DNA from 2 places in the Oceanimonas sp. CAM02 genome. Region 2 is predicted to be linked to the other one. Evidence: riboswitches for the same ligand, from Rfam matches in the RefSeq annotation. Region 2 holds a riboswitch; the other holds the start of a gene.

Region 1 (10,008 bases), on a different contig from region 2:
CGCCAGCGAGCCCGGCGTGGCGGTGATCAGGTTGGCCAGAATGGTAATGCCCCCTTCATCTTTCAGATCCAGCGGAATGGCAATTACCCCCGGACGCATCAGGTGAGTGGGGGTCAGCACATCATAGGCCACCCGGGCATTAGACTTTATTAGGTCCCAGATAAAGAAAAGCACAAAGTTGATAATGCGTGGTGCCTTACCGAAGTAGCGGGCAAAGGTAGGTTTGTCCCGGCCCACATAGGCCAGCACCAGATAGCTGAGCAACACCCCTGCCACCAGGTTGCTGATGGTGTAGTTGCCCGACAACACTACCCAGGCCAGGGCCAGCAGCATGTTCCATCCAAAGGCTTTCATTGGCTTCCTCCCAGCACGGCATTGATATAGACCGCCGGTGACGTCAGTTGCTCCGCCGTGTCCATGGCCAGCTGCACAAACCATTCGGCACCAAAACCGATGGTCAGGGTCATCAGCGCCAGCACCACAACCGGCATATACAGCACATACAGGTGCGGATCTCCCTCGCCTCGCAGCGGCTTGGCGTCGTCGGGCAGCTTTTTCCAGAAGGCTTCGGCCCAGATTTTGATCATCGAATACAGGGTCAGCAAACCCACGATCAGCGCCATGGTCACCATCAGCCAGTGGCCTTCTATCACACCGGCCTTGATCACGGTGAACTTGGCAAAAAAGCCCGACAGCGGCGGCAGCCCCGCCAGCGACATGGCCGGCACCAGAAACAGCGCCGCCAGCCAGGGGGCCGAACGATACAGCCCCCCCAGGTGAGCCAGATCATAACTGCCGTGATAGCGGTACATAATGCCGCTGATCAGAAACAGATTGGTCTTCACAATAATATGGTGAAAAATGTAAAACACCCCACCGGCAATGGCCAGCGGCGTAAACAGCGCCAGCCCCACCAGCATGTAGCCAATCTGACTGATAATGTGAAACGAAAGAATGCGCCGCACCTCAAACTGAGCCGCCGCCCCCAGCACCCCGCTCACCATGGTGAAAATGCCCATGGCCATCAGCACGGTACCGTGGGTAAAGCCGGCATCCTGCACAAAAATCAGGCTGAATACCCGATAGAGCGCATAGACCCCTACCTTGGTGAGCAGGCCGGCAAACACCGCCGAAATAGCCACCGGTGGCGTATGATAAGACGCTGGTAACCAGAAAAACAGCGGAAACGCCGCCGCCTTGATGCCAAAAGCCACCAGAAACAGCATGGCAATAACCGTGACCAGGCCAGACTGCTCGGCACCGTTCAACTTCACCGCCAGATCCGCCATATTCAGGGTGCCGGCATAGCCATAGAGCAGCCCCACCGCGGTAAGAAACATGGCTGAGGAGATCAGGTTCAGGGTCACATACTTGATCGCCCCTTCCATCTGGGCCCGCTCACCCCCCAGAATCATCAGACCAAAAGAGGCGATCAGCAGTATCTCGAACCACACATAAAGGTTGAAGATATCTCCGGTAAGAAAAGCCCCTACTACGCCTGCCAGCATCAGATGCAGCAGTGGATAGTAACCAAAGGCTTCGTGGCTGCGGGTCATGGTGGCCAGCGAATACATCGCCACTGCCAGACCGATAATACCGGTGACCACCACCATAATGGCACTGAGCAGATCGGCCACCAGACTGATGCCATAGGGGGCCGGCCAGCTGCCCATATGGGCCACCTGAATGCCGTCTGTCTGTACCTTTTGCAGCAATACCACAGAGGCCGCCAGCAAACCGGCACCGGAGAATACGGAAATCCAGCGCTGCACATTGCGCCAGCGCCAGCAGGTAAGACACAAGGCCCCTGCCAGCATGGGAATAAGGATGGGTATCACGACTTCTGGTTTCACGAATCGGTGCTCTTCATTTCGTTAACATCATCGGCGCCAATCACTTCATATGCCCGGTGGATCAACACCACGGCAAAGGCAAGCACCCCAAAACTGATCACAATGGCGGTCAGGATCAACGCCTGCGGCAGCGGATCGGCAATGGCTTTCACCGGTACGCTCAGCCCCTGCGGAATCAGAGGTGGCGCGCCCCGCACCAGACCGCCGCTGGTAAAGATCAGCAGGTTAGCGGCATTCGACAGAATAATAAGGCCGATCACCAGTTTCACTACGCTGCGTCGCAGCATCATATAAAGCGCGGTGGCATAAAGGCCGCCCACCACAAAGGCAAACAGGTTTTCCATTTATTCCTCCACCTTGGCCAGGGACAGCATAATGGTGGTCACCACACCGATAACCACCAAAAATACACCGATATCAAAAAACAGCGGCGTACTCAGCTTGAGATCACCAATGCCAGGCAGCCACACTGTCCACCACTGGCTGGACAAAAACGGCTGACCTTTCAGCACCATGCCCACCACACCGCTGGCCAGCGCCAGCAGCAGACCACAACCCATCAGCAGCTGGCTTTCCACTCCCATCAGCTTGCGGGTGCTGCTGGCATCAAAGGCAAACATATGCAGAGCAAAGGCCCCGGATGCCACCAGGCCGGCAATGAAGCCACCGCCGGGTTCGTTATGGCCGCGCAGCAGCAGATACACCGCAAACAGCAGCAATAACGGCACCAGAAAGCGGGTGGCGGTCTGTAATATCAGAGACGAGCCTATCATCAGCGGTGTTCCTCCCAACGAAAGCGGATCATGGCGTTCACCCCGATGGCTGCCAGCGCCAGCACAAAAATTTCTCCAAGAGTATCCAGCGCCCGGTAGTCCACCAGGATCACGTTCACTATGTTGCGGCCATGGGCTATGTCATAGCTGTTAGCTATCAGGTAACTGCTGATGCCTTCGCCCAGCGAAGACTGGTTCACGGTTAACACCATCATGGTCACCAGCACACCAAATACACCGGCTACAGTCGCATCCCGCCAGCGGGTGCGCGTGCTGGAAAGATCCTGAAAACCGGGCAGACGGAACAGCACCAGTACCAGCAGAATGACCGTCAGGGTTTCTACCAATATCTGAGTAATAGCCAGATCCGGCGCACTGAAAAACACATAAATCAGCGCCATGGAAAAGCCCAGCACACTTACCGCGGCCACGGCTCCCAGACGCAGATGAGTGGAGCAGACATAAATGACCGCCACCATCATCAGCAGACTGATCACCACTTCGTAGAGATAAACCCCTTCAAACGACAGTGAGTAGATAAAGGCGTCATGCGCCCAGAAGGCATATATCAGCAGACCTATGGTAGTCAGCAGTATGGTCATGATGTAGTTGGTCATGTAGCCGTTCTGCAGGACATGGGTCTGCCAGCGGGCCAGCCGCACCAGGCCGTCCATCATATGCTCATAGCCCCGTTCCGGACCGTAGGCCAGTGGATACAGCACCTTGCCCAGCGGCTGATAAATACGGCTCCAGCGACGGTACAGCAATCCCCCGGCCACCAGCGCGGCAGCACTGAACAGCAGCGGCAGATTAATGCCGTGCCACAGCGCCAGATCCAGATTTCCCGCCGGTGCCCCGCTGATGGCAGTGACCGCCGCCGCCAGCAGCGGCTCAGCCAGGCCGGGCAACAACCCCAGCACCAGACTTAAGACTGCCAGCGCACTAAAGCCCAGACGCATGGCAAGGGGAGCTTCGTGAGGCGTTTTTGGAGTGGGTTTCAGCTTGCCGAAGAAAGGTTTGATGGCCACCAGGGCACTGGCAGCCACAATAGCCACAGCCGTGACCAATGCCAGCACCACCAGCAGCACAGACAGGGCGCGGGCACCCAAGGCCGCCTCAAACATCAGCTCTTTGGCAATAAAACCAAACAGCGGCGGTATACCCGCCAGTGACAAGGCCGCCACCCATAAAAACAGCGCCGTATGCGGCATATGGGCACGCAAGCCGCCCAGCTCGCGCACATCCTTGGTACCGGTGGCATGATCCAGGGTACCGGCAGCCATAAAGAGCGCGCCTTTGTACAACGCATGAGCCAGCAGAAAAATCATGGCCGCTTTCAGCGCCACCGGCGTGCCGATGCCAATCAGCATGGTCAGTGTGCCCAGCGCCATAATAGTGGAATAGGCCAGAATGCGTTTCAGATCTGTGCTGCATACCGACATGAGGGCACCCACCGTCATGGTAACAGCCCCCAATACCGACAGCGTCAGCATCCAGGCATCATGGCCCGCCATGACAGGCTGCAGCCGGGCCATCAGAAACACGCCCGCCTTAACCATGGTGGCGGAATGCAAATAGGCGCTGACCGGCGTGGGCGCGGCCATGGCATTGGGCAGCCAGAAGTGAAACGGGAACTGCGCCGACTTGGTGAAGGTGCCCGCCAGGATCAATATCATCATGGGCAAAAACAGCGGATGCTGTTGCAGTGCAGGGCCCTGCGCCAGCACCTCGGTCAGCTCATAGCTGCCGGCCATCCAGCCCAGCATGATCAGGCCTGTCATCAGTGCCAGGCCGCCACCCATGGTGACAAACAAGCCCTGCAGCGCCGCCTTGCGCGACTTTTCCTGCTCATGGTTAAAACCAATCAGCAGATAGGAAGTAATACTGGTCAGCTCCCAGAACACAAACAACCCGATCAAATTGCTACAGAGCACGACTCCCAGCATGGCGCTCATAAAGGCCAGCAGGTACATCAGCAGCTTGTGCCTGTCCTTGTTGCCCTCCAGATAGCGGCCGCCGTAGATCAGAATAAAGGTACCAATACCGGTGATCAGCAGCGCAAACATCAGGCTGAGGCCGTCGAGCAGAAAACTCAGGCCGATATCAAGACTGGGAATCCACTGATAGTGAAACTGAAGCGTCTCACCCGCGGTAATGAGAGGCCAGAAACCGGCAAAATAAACAAACAGACTCGCGGGTAATACCGCCAGAAACCAGCCAATATACTGGCCCAGCCGGGAGCTCAACATGGGCACCAGGGCGGCGAGAACAAAACCTGCCAAAACGGCAACAAGCATACGCAAGGCTCCTTTTCAGGCCCGTTCAGGGGCGTAAGGATCGGCAAATAGAAAGGAGAGACTTAGAATGCAGACTATAGCAGTGACTTATTTCGATTAACGATCAATGCGTTAATTCGTTGTTATTGATTATCATCGCAAGGAATACTACAAGCCGCCCCGGCCGGACGCAAGCGGGCCGGGACATTTGCACTGTGTTCAGCGGGCAAAAAAATGCTCCACCGGCCCCCGGCCCTGCCCTACTTTCAGACGAGCGCCGGCTTCAATGGCTCTTTCGATATAATGCTTGGCAGACGCTACCGCCAGCTCAAGCTCCAGGCCCTGAGCCAAATAGGACGCCAATGCGCCGGACAGGGTGCAGCCGGTGCCATGGGTGTTGGCGGTAATCACGCGGGGAGTATCAAAACAGCGCACATCGGCACCGTTGATCAGCCAGTCGGGGCTGCGCGGCTCCTGCTGCAAAAAACCACCTTTCAGCAGCACAGCCCGGCACTCCAGCTCGCTCAGGGCAGCGATCAGCGGCTCCATTTCCCGCAGTGACGCGGGTATGTCCCTGCCGGTAAGGCAGGCAGCCTCCGGCAGATTGGGGGTGATCACATCCGCCAGCGGCAACAGCCGCTGTTTGAGACTGTTCACTGCGTCAGGAGCCAGCAGCATATCGCCGTTGGCACTGACCATGACCGGGTCCACTACCAGGTGCTGAGGCCGGTAGGCCTCAAGCGCGTCAGCCACCGTATTAATGGTATCTGCATCACCCAGCATACCTACCTTGACCGCAGCTACCGGCAGATCACTGAATACCGCCTCCAGCTGGGCGCGAATCATATCCTGGGGAACCGGATGTACCGCCGAGACTTTTTGCGTGTTCTGAGCGGTAATGGCGGTAATCACCGAACAAGCGTAACCGCCAGTGGCGGAGATGGCTTTAATGTCGGCCTGAACGCCGGCACCGCCGCCGCTGTCGGAGCCGGCAATGGAAAGAATAATGGCTTTGCTGCTGTGCATGTCCTTATGGTCCTTTATCTGGGCGTGAAAACCATAAGGCCACAGCCATCGGTTCCCTACGCCAGTATGAGCTGGATCAGGTTCAACGGGTTCGGCAACAATTGCCATCTCGGCCTTTCGGCACCCCGACCAATGACAGAAATCATACCCAGCCCACCGTTTAATTGCCAGCCGGCAGAGTTGAAACACACCAACTGTAATTTAGTAACATAAATTTTTTGTTGTATACAAAAGAAGAGGTGGATTGCAGGCAAAAAAAACGCCCTCAGCTAAAAACGCTGAAGGCGGCCTGAGCAGCATATTAATAAAATGCAAAAAGCTTGGCAGCATGGACTACTGCCTCTGTACCTGCTGCCACTATAACGTAAGTTTATTTCACTATCGTTATTTTTTATCGCATTAGTGAGCCTGATCCCAGTTATCACCCACACCGGCTTCCACCAGCAGCGGCACATCCAGACTGGCCGCCTGCTGCATCAGTTCGCAAATTTTCTGCCGGTAATCTTCTGCCTTGTCTTCGCGAATTTCAAATACCAGTTCATCGTGAACCTGCATCAGCATACGCACATCGTCTTCGGGTAACTGTGTTATCCAGTCGTTTACCAGCACCATGGCTTTTTTAATGATATCGGCCGCCGTGCCCTGCATGGGAGCGTTGATAGCGGCGCGCTCAGCGCCCTTGCGCCGGGCACCGTTTTTGGATTTGATCTCCGGCAGATACAGGCGACGGCCAAACAGGGTGGACACATAGCCCAGCTCGCTGGCCTGCTCGCGGGTTTCTTCCATATAGCGCAGCACACCCGGATAACGTTCAAAGTAGATATTCATGTATTCCTGGGCTTCATTCCGGCCAATGCCCAGCTGACGGGCCAAACCAAAAGCGCTCATGCCGTAGATCAGGCCAAAGTTAATGGCTTTGGCCCGGCGGCGCTGTTCGCTGGTCACCGCTTCAAGATCCACACCAAACACCTCGGCGGCGGTGGCCCTGTGAATATCCTGACCTTCAGCAAAGGCCGTGAGCAGTCCCTTGTCCTGAGACAGATGCGCCATAATGCGCAGCTCTATCTGGGAGTAGTCTGCCGCTACCAGCTTGTAGCCCTTTTCAGCCACAAAGGCCTGGCGAATGCGGCGTCCTTCCGGTGTGCGGATGGGAATGTTCTGCAGGTTGGGATCTGACGACGACAACCGGCCGGTGGCAGTATTAGCCTGATGATAAGAGGTATGCACCCGGCCGCTGTGCTCATTCATCATCTGGGGCAGCTTGTCGGTATAAGTGGACTTGAGCTTGCTAAGTACCCGGTATTCCATCAGTAATTTGGGCAAGGGGTAATCCAGCGCCAGCTCCTGCAGTACTTCTTCGGCGGTAGAAGGCGCACCCTTGGGCGTTTTTTTGATCACCGGCAGTTCCAGCCTGGTGAACAGAATCTCGCCAAGCTGCTTGGGAGAGCTGAGATTAAAGGGCTCACCGGCGAGTTCGTGGGCTTCCAGCTCCAGCTCTTTCAGCCGTTTGGCAATTTCATCACTCTGAATGGCCAGCAGCTTGCCGTCGATGCGCACGCCTGTGTATTCCATTCCGGCAAGAATGGGTACCAGCGGCATTTCAATGTCATTAAATACGCTTTCAAGAGATGGCTCGGCAGCCAGTTTTTCCGCCAGGTGATGGTGCAGCCGCAGAGTAATGTCAGCATCTTCCGCCGCATAGGGCCCGGCCTGCTCCAGTGGGATCTGGTTAAAGGTCAGCTGCTTGGCTCCCTTGCCGGCAATGGCTTCAAACGGTGTGGTGCTGTGATTAAGGAAAAATGCCGCCAGGCTGTCCATATCGTGCCGGGTCTGCACCGAGTTGAGTGCATAAGACTCCAGCATGGTATCGAGCAGCGTGCCCTTCATGTGAATGCCGTGATTTTTCAGCACATTGATATCGTACTTCAGATTCTGACCCAGTTTGATGCGGCTCTCATCTTCCAGTAACGGCTTGAGCGCACCGAGCACGGTTTCTTCGCTCAGCTGCTCGGGTGCATCCAGATAATCGTGACCAAAAGGCACATAGGCCGCCTGTCCGGCTTCTACTGCAAATGATACCCCTACCACACGGGCATCCCGGTAGCTGAGACTGGTAGTCTCGGTATCAAAGGCAAACAGAGGCGCGGCTTCCAGCTTTTTAATCCACGCATTCAGCTGCGCCTGCTCGGTCACCAGCTGATAATCGGTTTCCATAGCCGCCGCCACTGGCGCTTCTTCCTGAGTGGCGGGATCCAGCTCAGCCAGCAGATTACGGAATTCAAACTCTTGATAAAGAGCGCGCAAGGCCTCGGTATCGGGCTCGCTTTGCTGCAGATCCGCCGGCCCCACGTCCAGCTCCACATCTGTCTTGATGGTAGCCAGGGTATAAGACAGCCGTACCTGCTGCTCGTGCTCGACGAACTTGGCGGCAAACGACTTGGATCCGCGAAAGCCCAGCTCGGCAATTTTGTCGGTATTGGCGGCAATGTCGTTGATGGAGCCCAGCCCCTGCAGCAGCGCCAGTGCCGTTTTCTCACCCACACCGGGCATGCCGGGAATGTTGTCTACCTTGTCGCCTACCAGCGCCAGCAGATCGATAATCAGCTCCGGCGGCACACCAAATTTTTCCACCACGCCGTCCCGATCGAGAAAGCTGTTTTTCATGGTATCCATCAGCAGCACATGATCCGATACCAGCTGGGCCATGTCCTTGTCACCGGTACTGATCACTACATCCAGCTGCTGCTCGGTGGCCTGCCGGGCCAGGGTGCCAATCACATCGTCTGCTTCCACTCCTTCTTCGATCAGCAGGGGCAATCCCATGGCACGGATAATGTCGTGAATGGGCTTAATTTGCTCACGCAGATCATCCGGCATGGACGGCCGCTGCGCCTTGTATTCGGGATAGATCTCATCGCGAAAGGTTTTGCCCTTGGCGTCGAATACCACTGCTACTCTTGAGTCGGGAAACTGCTTGTGTAGGCTGCGCAGCATATTGGTAACCACACGAATGGCACCGGTGGGCCGGCCATCGCTGGTGCGCAGATCCGCTTGCTGAGAAGCAAAATAGGCACGATAAAGATAAGAGGATCCATCAACCAGGATCAGGGGTTTGGCAGGAATGGCAACCATGGCGTCTTCTCGTTATTGCGTTGGCCGCTAGCATGCCACAGCAGGCCGCCGGACTCCACGGCAATGCCGGTTGATCCTGTGGATAACTCTGTGAAAGGATGATCCGATCCGGATCCAGGTAACTTAAATTAGTTGTTTTATTTCATAAGCTTATATTGTTAACCAGCGTATTGATAACAGATCCTGAATTGTGGAAAGTCGACAGTAATGAAATATTGCATCAGGATTAAACGCAATAAGGCTAGCACAAGCCGGCGGTTTTGCTGCCGGCATCATTAATTTCACACCAGTAAGGAGCACAACATGAAAAAAGTTGCCGTAATTCTGAGCGGCTGCGGCGTGTATGACGGCGCAGAAATTCACGAGGCGGTACTGTGCCTGCTGCACCTGGCCCGCAATGGTGCCCGCTATCAGTGCTTTGCTCCCGACAAGCCTCAGCATCATGTGCTGAACCATGCTTCCGGTGAAGAAAGTAGTGAACAGCGTAATGTGCTCACCGAAGCCGCCCGCATTGCCCGGGGTGACATACAGCCCCTCTCCGAGCTGAACGCCGACGATTTTGACGCCCTGCTGCTGCCCGGCGGCTTTGGTGTGGCCAAAAACCTGTGCAATTTTGCTTTTGAAGGAGCCGACTGCGAAGTAGACGACGAAGTACTGGCGGCCTGTAAAGGCTTTGCCCGGGCACGCAAGCCTGCCGGTTATTGCTGTATTGCTCCTGTGCTGATCCCCAAAGTGTATCCGGCCGGGGTAAAAGGCACAGTGGGCACAGACGCCGCCGTTGCCGACGCCTTTATGGCCATGGGCGGCGAACACATTGGCTGCGCCGTGACCGATATGGTAGAAGACGAACGCCACAAGGTGATCTCCACCCCCGCCTATATGCTGGCAAAAAACATTACCGAAGCCGACACCGGCATTGGCAAACTGGTGAAGCGCCTTTTAGAAATG
Region 2 (10,008 bases):
GGCCGCAGCTCGGGCAGCACCACGCGAGTAAAGGCCTGCCAGGGGCTGGCCCCCAGGGTGGCGGCGGCTTCTTCATATTCCGGGCCCAGGTCTTCCAGCACCGGCTGCACGGTGCGCACCACAAAGGGCACGCTGGTAAACACCATGGCCACCACTATGCCCACCCAGGTGTAGGACACCTTGATACCCAGCTCTGCCAGCCAGGCACCGTACCAGCCATTGGTGGCAAACAGCGAGGCCAGGGTCAGGCCTGCCACCGCCGTGGGCAGAGCAAAGGGCAGGTCCATCAGGCCGTCGAGCAGGGCCCGGCCGGGAAAACGGTAGCGGGTGAGGATCCAGGCCATCAGCAGGCCAAAGGCCATGTTGAACAGGCTGGCCACGGCGGCGGCGCTGAGGGTCACCTTGTAGGTAGCCACCACCCGCGGGTCTGTCACCACCTGCCAATATTGCTCCCAGCCCATCTGGCTGGTGTTCATCACTAGCCCGGTGAGCGGCAGCAATATGATCAGGCTGACGAACAGCAGGCTGGTGCCCAGGCTCAGGGTAAAGCCCGGCAGCACCCGCCTGGAAGCACCCAGCAACGCCGCCATGGCTTAGCGGGCCTCGGCTTGCAGCTGATCCAGGCTGCCGCCGTTAGCAAAGTGATCCTGCATGGCCTGCTCCCAGCCACCAAAGATCTCTTCCACGGTAAACAGCTCGGTGGCCGGGAACTGATCGGCCACTTCGGCGGCCACTTCTTCGTTATGCACCCGGTAGTTGTAGCTGGCCAGAATGCGCTGGGCCTCTGGGGTGTAGAGGAACTCCAGATAGGCTTTGGCGGCGCCGGCGGTGTCGTTACGCTCCACGTTGCGGTCAATCCAGGTCACCGGAAACTCGGCCAGCACATCCACCGGCGGTACCACCCGCTCAAAGGCCTGATCCGGGTACTGGGCGATAATGTTGTTCACTTCCGATTCAAAGGTGATCAGCACATCACCAATGCCCCGATCCACAAAGGTGGTGGTGGCACCGCGACCGCCGGTGTCGAACACGGCAACCTGTTTCACCAGCTTGCCCATGTGCTCGCGAATCTTGGCGTCGTTGCCATCAAAGGCCTTGTGAGCGGCACCCCAGGCGGCCAGATAGGTATAACGGCCATTGCCGGAGGTTTTCGGGTTGGGGAACACCAGTTGCACGTCTTCCCGGGTCAGGTCATCCCAGTCTGCGATCTGCTTGGGGTTATCCTTGCGCACCAGAAACGCCATGGTGGAGTAGTAAGGAGAGCTGTCGTTGGGCAGGCGGGCCTTCCAGTCTTCGGGGATCAGCTTGCCCTTCTGGTGCAGCACGTCCACGTCTGTGGTCTGGTTATAGGTCACCACATCGGCGCGCAGGCCCTGCAAAATGGCCTGGGCCTGGCGGGACGAGCCGGCGTGAGACTGTTTGATCTCCAGGGTCTCACCGGTTTGCTCCTGCCAGTGTTTTACGAACACCGGGTTGATTTCAGCAAACAGCTCGCGGGCGATGTCATAGCTGCTGTTCAGCAGCTCCTTGGCCTGCAGCGGCAGGGCGGTAGCACTGATGCCGGCAGCAAATAGCACGGAAGCCAGAAGGGATTTGCGCATGATTCAACTCCAAACAAAAATGAAGAAACTGTAATCGATTCTAATATGCGCAAAAGATATTTAAACCATCTTTGATAGTTTCTTTTGGAATATATAAGCAAGGGTGGATATAAGGGACAAAAAAGGCCTGCATGTGCAGGCCTTTTCAGTATCAGAATTCCGCTCAGGAAGCGGGTTTTTCCTGCTTCTCCGGTACCAGCGGAATAGCCGGTTTGGCGATCAGCGAGCGGGTGTCCTCGATAGCCTCGGTCAGGATCACCTGAATGCGCTGGCCCAGCTCGTATACCGGCTGCTTGTCGAGATAGACGCGGCCGTCGTCCCAGCTGCATTCCAGCCGATCCCGGTTGGGCAGGATCAGGGAGGACGGCATAAACACCACGGCACCGTTTTCCTGCAGGCGCAGCTTCACGCCGCCGCGGCCGATGTCGATAATCTCGGCATCAAACACATGGCCGCCAGCCACCGCCGGCTGCAGATAGCGCACATACAGCCAGTCGGCAATGTCGCGCTCGGCACGGCGGTGCATGCGGCGTTGCTCCGAGAGGTGCACGGCCAGCTCGGCGTTGGGCGCGTGAGCATCGTGGGCCTTCTCGGCCAGAATGGCCTTGATCAGCCGGTGGTTGATGATGTCGCCGTATTTACGAATGGGCGAGGTCCAGGTGGCGTAGGCGTCCAGACCCAGGCCGTAGTGCTCACCCGGAGCCGTACTCATGGCGGCGTAAGACTGGAAGCGGCGCACCCGGTTGTCCAGATAGCTGGTGTCGCGGCTATCCAGCCAGCGGCGCAGCTCACAGAAACCTTCCAGGGTGGTGATTCTGTCGAGGTCTACCGGTGCATCATGCTCTTTCAGCAGTTCCTGCAGCTGGGCCAGTTTTTCTTCATCAAAGCCGGCGTGCACGTTGAATACACCGGTGCCGCAGTGTTTGGTCAGCCAGTTGCCGCAGGCCAGGTTGGCGGCAATCATCGACTCTTCCACCATCAGGTTGGCAATGCGGCGGTGATCGGCGTGAATGGCCACCACGTTGCTGGCATCGTCCAGTTCAAAACGGAAGTCGGGGCGGTCCGGGAACACAATGGCGTGAGTGCTGCGCCAGTTGTTGCGGGCCAGGGTCATGGTGTTCAGCTCGCGCAACTGCTCGGCAATCACTTCGCTTTCGGGCTGCCAGTCGCCGGTGCCTTCAATCCAGTCGGAGACCTTGTTATAGGCCAGGCGGGCGTGGGAGCGAATGCGGGCGGCAAAAAAGTCGGCGTTGTCGGCCACTTTGCCGTCGGCGTTAATATGAATGCGGGCGCAAAGGGCGTGGCGATCTTCGCCTTCCTTCAGGGAGCACAGCTCGTCGGCCAGGGTGCGCGGCAGCATGGGAATGTTGCGGCCCGGCAAATACACGGTAAAGGCGCGCTCGGCGGCTACTTTGTCCATGTCGCTGTCGTGGGCTACATAAGCGGTGGGATCGGCAATGGCCACCAGCAACTCCCAGCCGCCGTCATCCAGCTTTTTCACGCTCAAAGCGTCGTCCATATCCTGAGTGGACTCGCTGTCGATGGTGAAAAAGGGCACTTCGGTCAGGTTCTGGCGGGGCAGAGTGTCGTCCAGCAGCTCCCACTGTTCCCGGTCCTGAGGGGCCTGGTTGGCCAGGCTATTGCGGGCCAGCACCACCCACCAGGGGGCAATGGGGTCTTCCACGCCGGCAATCACTTCCACCACATCAGCAAAAAAGCCATTGTCTTTCAGGGCGTGACGCTTGAGATCCGCCAGCACCCAGTCGCCATCTTTCAGGTCCTTGTCGTTCATCCCCTTGATGGTGCGAGCCTTGATGGCGTCTTTCATCAGCGGGTGATCGGGCACAATATTGAGCCGGTCACGGAACCACTTCACCCGGGCCACAAAGCGGGTCAGGCCGGGCTCGATCAGGGTCTCGGGCTCCACCATCTCCTTGTCGTTCTCGGTGCGCAGCACGGCGGTAATGTGATCGCCATGCATCACCTTTTTCATGTGAGGGGGCGGAATGAAATAGCTTTCCTTGTCACTGACTTCGAGAAAGCCGAAGCCCTTGGAGGTGCCTTTGACCATGCCTTCCTTGGTGGGAAGGGTGTCGCGGATTTGTTGCTTGAGCTGAGCCAGCAGGGGATTGTCTTGAAACATGTGTTTGGGAACCTGTCGAAATATCGGCCTGACTATACGGATTTACCCGCATAATGCCAAGAAAACCTTGCCTTTTGCACCAATTTGGTGCGCATTTTATGGCGGTTTTATAAACAGTCCGGGCCGTAAATCAGGGTGAGGTTTTGCGCCTGCGGCTGCCCTTCCGTATTCACGCCGTTGTGCAGCAAATAACGCAGGCCGTCGACCTGAGCCGGGCTGTCCGGTGTCAGCTCCCCCGCCAGTTGTGCAATATGCTGATTGGCCAGGCCGCTTTCCAGATTGCCCGCCAGCATCACCTGCAGCCCTTGCGCTAGTGCCGTATTGGCCCATTGCCGGCACAGAGGCGGCTCGCCCAGCAGGGAGGGGCGCAGTACCAGTGCTTTCAGCCCTTCAAACACCGCCGGGAGTTTACCGCCACAGCGATCAGCACTGATGGCCACCGGCCAGCCATGTCGTTGGGCAAGCGTCTGAGTGTCGGCCGCGCTGGCACCGGGGTCCAGCAGCCAGTCGGTAGCGCGGCCACCGGTATGTCGCCACAGTTCAGCCAGCTGTACTTCGCTGAGCCGGCCGCCGGCATCCAGCACCAGCCTGAGGCCGGGCACCAGAATGGACAGCTCGCGCACCAGGCCGGCGTCAAGCTGCACATCGCCGGTCAGGGTCAGCCAGGCTTGAACAGGGTGCTCCCTGCGGCAGCGCCAGGCACGAATAATGGCTTCGCGCTCGCCTTCCAGCAGCGGCAGGCTGGGAGCGGGTGCTGCTGTGAGTGGCGTGAGCGCGCAACCCAGTCCAAAGCGCACCCAGGGTGAGGTGGCTGTATGCTCAAGGCCTTGTTCCAGCCGCGCGCAGGCGGTCAGCAGTTCGGTTTCTGTTGCTGCTATATCGGCGGTGACCGGGGGTGCCACCTCGCCCCAGTGACCGTTAATACATATATACAAGCCACGGCGGCGGCGCACGGCAACGCCGTCGATCACTTTTTCTTTGGTCAGCGGCAGGGCATAACGATATACGGAAACAGACATAAACAGGCGCTCTCATACTTATTTTCACATAAAGGTAACATGCCGACACAGTAAGCAACAGCGGTGTTTATTGAGTATCATGGAGCGCTTTATATAAGCGGAATTGTGTTTGTGATGCCCCTGAACATCTGGCTGCTGGCCATTCGGCCCAAAACCCTGCCGCTGGCGGTGGCTTCCATTGTGTTGGGAGCCGCCAGTGCCGGCACTGTAAATGTTGGTGTGCTGGCCCTGGCCCTGCTCACGGCCTTGTTACTGCAGATTCTGTCGAATCTGGCCAACGATTACGGTGACGGTCTGCGTGGCACAGATGGCCATGAGCGCACCGGCCCGGTACGAGTGCTGGCCTCGGGGCAAGTGTCGGTGGCTCAGCTGCGCCGGGCCATAGTAGTGGTGATTTTACTGGCTCTGACAAGCGGACTGGCGCTGCTGACCCTGGCGTTGGGTCACGACCTTGCCGCCTGGCTGGGCTTTTTGCTGCTGGGGGCATTATCTGTGCTGGCGGCGCTGGGCTACACCCTGGGCCGGCGGCCCTATGGTTATTCCGGGCTGGGCGATGCGGCAGTATTTGTGTTCTTTGGTCCGGTGGCGGTGCTGGGCACTGGCTGGCTGATGCGGCCGGAGCTTGCCGCTGCCGGCAGCTGGGCGGCGCTGGTGGCAGGCTTGCTGTCGATGGCGGTGCTCAATATCAACAATATTCGTGACCTGGCGGGTGATGCTCAGGCGGGCAAACACACGCTTGCTTTACGGCTGGGGCTGCCCCGGGCACGGGCCTGGCAGGCCGGGCTGCTGGCGTTGGCGGTGCTGGCAGCCGAACGGCTGATGACCGGCTGGGGGTATCTGGCGCTGCTGGGGCTGTGGCCGCTTGCCCAAGGGCTGAAGCTGGTGCTGACCCGGGAAGGCACCGAGCTGAACCGGGCACTGGCGCTCACTGCCAAAGGTACCCTGATTCTGACCGTGGGTCTGGCATTGGGGCTGGTAACGTCCTGAGTGGTTTATGCAAAAAAGTAACGGCCCGGTGCCATTTTGGCTGTTGCCTGGCAATGAATCATCTTTGCTTTTGTGAACTCGGTCTGGTTATACTGCGACCATCTTGTCGGAGTGCCCTCATGGGGCTGAGACCGCGAAAGCGGGATCCGTTGAACCTGATCAGGCTAATACCTGCGAAGGGAAGCAAGTAAAGAACCCGCCACCGGATGTAGGCAGTTCTTTATCAACACTCCCGACAAGCATTTCACCAAATGGACGCAAAAGTGAGATTGCTATGTCAACAAAAGTAAACCGTCGTGAAGTTCGCAGCCAGGCCCAGGAATATATTCACAACCTGAAGGGCGAACCCTTTCCGAATTCCTCCCGCATTTATCTCGACGGCTCACGCCCCGACATAAAAGTCGCCATGCGCGAAATCGCCCTGGCCGACAGCTACAAGGGCGGCACTGAAGAAAACCCGATTTTCGAGCCCAACGATCCGGTACCGGTATACGATACCTCAGGTGCCTATGGTGATCCCGAGTCTGAAATTGATGTGCGCAAGGGTCTGCACCAGCTGCGCCGGGACTGGATTCTGGAGCGTAACGACACCGTAGAGCTGGAAAGCGTCACCTCCGAGTTTACTCAGCAGCGCATGGCCGACGATGGCCTGGATCACCTGCGCTTTGAGCACCTGCCCAAGCCGCGCAAGGCCAAGGCCGGTCAGTGCGTGACCCAGATGCACTACGCCCGCAAAGGCATTATCACTCCCGAGATGGAATACATCGCCATTCGCGAAAACATGGGCCGTGAGCGGGTGCGGGACGAACTGCTGCTCAGGCAGCACAAGGGCGAGAGCTTTGGTGCCAATCTGCCGGAAAACATCACCCCAGAATTTGTGCGCAAGGAAGTGGCCGAAGGCCGCGCCATCATTCCCGCCAACATCAACCACCCGGAAGCCGAGCCCATGATCATCGGCCGCAACTTCCTGGTGAAGATCAACGCCAACATCGGCAACTCGGCAGTGACCTCTTCCATTGAAGAAGAAGTGGAAAAACTGGTGTGGTCCACCCGCTGGGGTGCCGACACCGTCATGGATCTGTCCACCGGCCGCTACATTCACGAAACCCGTGAGTGGATTTTGCGCAACAGCCCGGTTCCCATCGGCACCGTGCCCATCTACCAGGCCCTGGAAAAAGTGAACGGCGTGGCCGAAGACCTGAACTGGGAAGTGTTCCGCGACACTCTGATCGAGCAGGCCGAGCAGGGCGTGGACTACTTCACCATTCACGCCGGCGTGCTGCTGCGCTATGTGCCCATGACCGCCAAGCGGGTGACCGGCATTGTGTCCCGCGGTGGCTCCATCATGGCCAAGTGGTGCCTCACTCACCACAAGGAAAGCTTCCTCTACGAGAACTTCCGTGAAATCTGTGAAATCTGTGCCGCTTACGATGTGTCCCTGTCACTGGGTGACGGCATGCGTCCGGGCTCGGTGGCCGATGCCAACGACGAGGCTCAGTTCGCCGAACTGCATACGCTGGGTGAGCTGACCAAGATCGCCTGGGAATACGACGTGCAGGTGATCATTGAAGGCCCGGGTCACATTCCCATGCACATGATCAAGCGCAACATGGAAGAGCAACTCGAGCACTGCCACGAAGCGCCTTTCTATACCCTTGGCCCGCTGACCACCGACATCGCCCCGGGTTACGACCACTTCACCTCTGGTATCGGTGCGGCGCTGATCGGCTGGTACGGCTGTGCCATGCTCTGTTACGTTACTCCCAAGGAGCACTTGGGGCTGCCCAACAAGGAAGACGTGAAGCAGGGTCTGATCACCTACAAGATCGCCGCCCATGCCGCCGATCTGGCCAAGGGCCACCCGGGCGCGCAAATTCGTGACAACGCCATGTCCAAGGCGCGTTTCGAGTTTCGCTGGCACGATCAGTTCAACCTGGCGCTGGATCCGGAAACCGCCCGGGAATATCACGACGAAACCCTGCCTCAGGAATCGGGCAAGGTGGCGCACTTCTGCTCCATGTGCGGACCCAAGTTCTGCTCCATGAAGATCACTCAGGACGTGCGCGACTACGCCGCCAGCCTGGAAAACAACATAGCAGTGCAGCTGGTGGGTATGGACGGCCAGCCTGAAATCGTACAGGCCGGCATGGCGAAAATGTCGGAAGAATTCAAGAAACGCGGCGGTGAGCTCTATCACCAGGCCGATAAACTGGAGCAAGAAACTCTATGACCAAACCCATCGTCTGGACCATAGCCGGTTCCGACTCGGGTGGCGGAGCCGGCATTCAGGCCGATCTGCACACCATTCATGCACTGGGCGGCCACGGCTGCTCAGTCATCTCCGCCATTACCGCTCAGAACTCGGTGTCGGTATCCATGGTGGAGCCGGTATTGATGCAGGCCTTTACCAGCCAGCTGGTTTCTCTGTCTACCGATATGCAGGCCGCCGCCATCAAGGTGGGCCTGCTGCCGGGCGGACTGCGCGCCGAGGTGCTGGCGCGCTACCTCAAGGAATATCGCCGCCAGTGGCAGCCTTATGTGGTGCTGGATCCGGTGGCCATTGCCAGCACCGGTCAGTCCATGGCAGAAGCCAACCTGCTGCCGGCCATCAAGGCTGATCTGCTGCCGGAAGTGGACCTGATCACCCCCAACGCCGTTGAGCTGGAAGCCTTGTCGGGCATAACGCCCGACTCACCTCAGGCACTGCGTGCCGGTGCTGCCGCCCTGCGGGAAATGGGCGTAGGTGCTGTGCTGGTCAAGGGCGGCCATCTCGGCTGGACCGGCGACCAGTCCATCGACTTCTACAGTGACGGCGAGCGGGAAATCTGGCTGGCCAGCCCGCGCCTCGACACGCAGCACGGTCATGGCACCGGCTGTACCTTGTCCTCCGCCATTGCCACCGCCATGGCGCTGGATTATCCCATCGAGGATGCTCTGGTATTGGCCAAGGCCTACGTTAATCAGGGCCTGAAAGCCGCCGAAGGCATTGGTGCCGGTGCCGGTCCGGTGGCCCATCTGGGCTGGCCCACCAATCTGGATGACTTTCCTGCCGTGGTCATGCCCGGCAGCCCGCTGGCCGGGCAGCTGGGTATTGAAGGTCCGCACCCGAATGGCGCTTTTGCCGCCATGGACACCAACAAGCTCGGTCTGTACCCGGTGGTGACCACGGTTGCCTGGCTGGAGCGACTGCTGGAGCAGGGGGTTCGCACCCTGCAACTGCGCATCAAGGACAAGACCGATGCCGAGGTGGAAGCCGATATCAAGGCCGCGGTGGAGCTGGGCAAGCGTTATAACGCCCGGTTGTTTATCAACGATTACTGGCGGCTGGCCATTCAGCATGGTGCCTATGGTGTGCATCTGGGTCAGGAAGACATTGAAGTGGCGGATCTGGAAGCCATTCGGGTTGCCGGCCTCAAGCTGGGGCTGTCTACCCACGGCTATTACGAGATGCTGCGGGCCCGGGAGCTGCAGCCGTCTTATCTGGCGCTGGGGCATATTTTCCCTACCCGCACCAAAGACATGCCGTCCCGCCCGCAGGGCCTGGAGCGGCTTCATCGCTATGTGGCACTGATGCAGGACGAGTTCCCGCTGGTGGCCATTGGTGGCATCAGCAAGGACAGAGTGCCGCTGGTGGCGGAAACCGGCGTCGGCAGCATTGCACTGGTCACCGCCATTACCGAGGCGGCGGATCCGGATGCAGCCACGCAGGAACTGCTGCACATGGTGGAGGGCTAATCATGCTCAGCGATAGCGAATTCATGCGATACAGCCGGCATCTGCTGCTGGAAGAGGTGGGCGAGGAAGGTCAGCTCAGGCTGAAAAACGCCTCCGTGCTCATTGTGGGCCTGGGCGGGCTGGGCTCGCCGGCCTCTCAATATCTGGCGGCAGCCGGTGTGGGCACCCTCTGGCTGGCCGACTTCGATCAGATTGAGGTCAGCAACCTGCAGCGCCAGACCCTGTATGACGTCGACAGCCTGAAAATGGCCAAGGCCGAAGTGGCCCGGGAAAAGCTGCAAAAGCTCAACCCCGAGGTCGAGCTGGTGGCGGTGAATCAGAAAATGGACGAGCACAGTCTGGCCGGCTTTGTGGCCGAGGCAGACCTGGTGCTGGACTGCACCGACAACATGACGGTGCGCCAGGCTCTGAACGCCGCCTGCTACGCCGAGGGCAAGCCCCTGCTGGTGGGCGCGGCCATTCGCTTTGAAGGCCAGTTGCTGGCGCTGGATCCGTCCCGCGAGCATGGATGCTATCGCTGCCT

The links. A riboswitch is a leader RNA that binds a small molecule or an ion and turns the genes downstream of it on or off. The one in region 2 is predicted to bind thiamine pyrophosphate.
Region 1: another riboswitch for thiamine pyrophosphate. It lies ahead of thiD (bifunctional hydroxymethylpyrimidine kinase/phosphomethylpyrimidine kinase); the one in region 2 lies ahead of thiC (phosphomethylpyrimidine synthase ThiC).

Annotation. Positions count from the first base shown of each region.
Region 1 covers NZ_JAWJBK010000005.1:22,929-32,936, forward strand. The annotation lists gene R0I78_RS01625 (Na+/H+ antiporter subunit E) at 1-354, opposite strand, end outside; gene R0I78_RS01630 (Na+/H+ antiporter subunit D) at 351-1,853, opposite strand; gene R0I78_RS01635 (Na+/H+ antiporter subunit C) at 1,850-2,197, opposite strand; gene R0I78_RS01640 (Na+/H+ antiporter subunit B) at 2,198-2,626, opposite strand; gene R0I78_RS01645 (putative monovalent cation/H+ antiporter subunit A) at 2,626-4,923, opposite strand; gene thiD (bifunctional hydroxymethylpyrimidine kinase/phosphomethylpyrimidine kinase) at 5,122-5,928, opposite strand; TPP riboswitch at 5,965-6,066, opposite strand; gene polA (DNA polymerase I) at 6,328-9,060, opposite strand; gene elbB (isoprenoid biosynthesis glyoxalase ElbB) at 9,364-10,008, shown strand, end outside.
Region 2 covers NZ_JAWJBK010000038.1:24,630-34,637, reverse strand. The annotation lists gene cysT (sulfate/thiosulfate ABC transporter permease CysT) at 1-590, opposite strand, end outside; gene cysP (thiosulfate ABC transporter substrate-binding protein CysP) at 594-1,601, opposite strand; gene R0I78_RS13830 (exoribonuclease II) at 1,765-3,744, opposite strand; gene R0I78_RS13825 (o-succinylbenzoic acid (OSB) synthetase) at 3,852-4,763, opposite strand; gene menA (1,4-dihydroxy-2-naphthoate octaprenyltransferase) at 4,878-5,750, shown strand; TPP riboswitch at 5,848-5,950, shown strand; gene thiC (phosphomethylpyrimidine synthase ThiC) at 6,025-7,980, shown strand; gene thiE (thiamine phosphate synthase) at 7,977-9,485, shown strand; gene R0I78_RS13805 (molybdopterin-synthase adenylyltransferase MoeB) at 9,488-10,008, shown strand, end outside.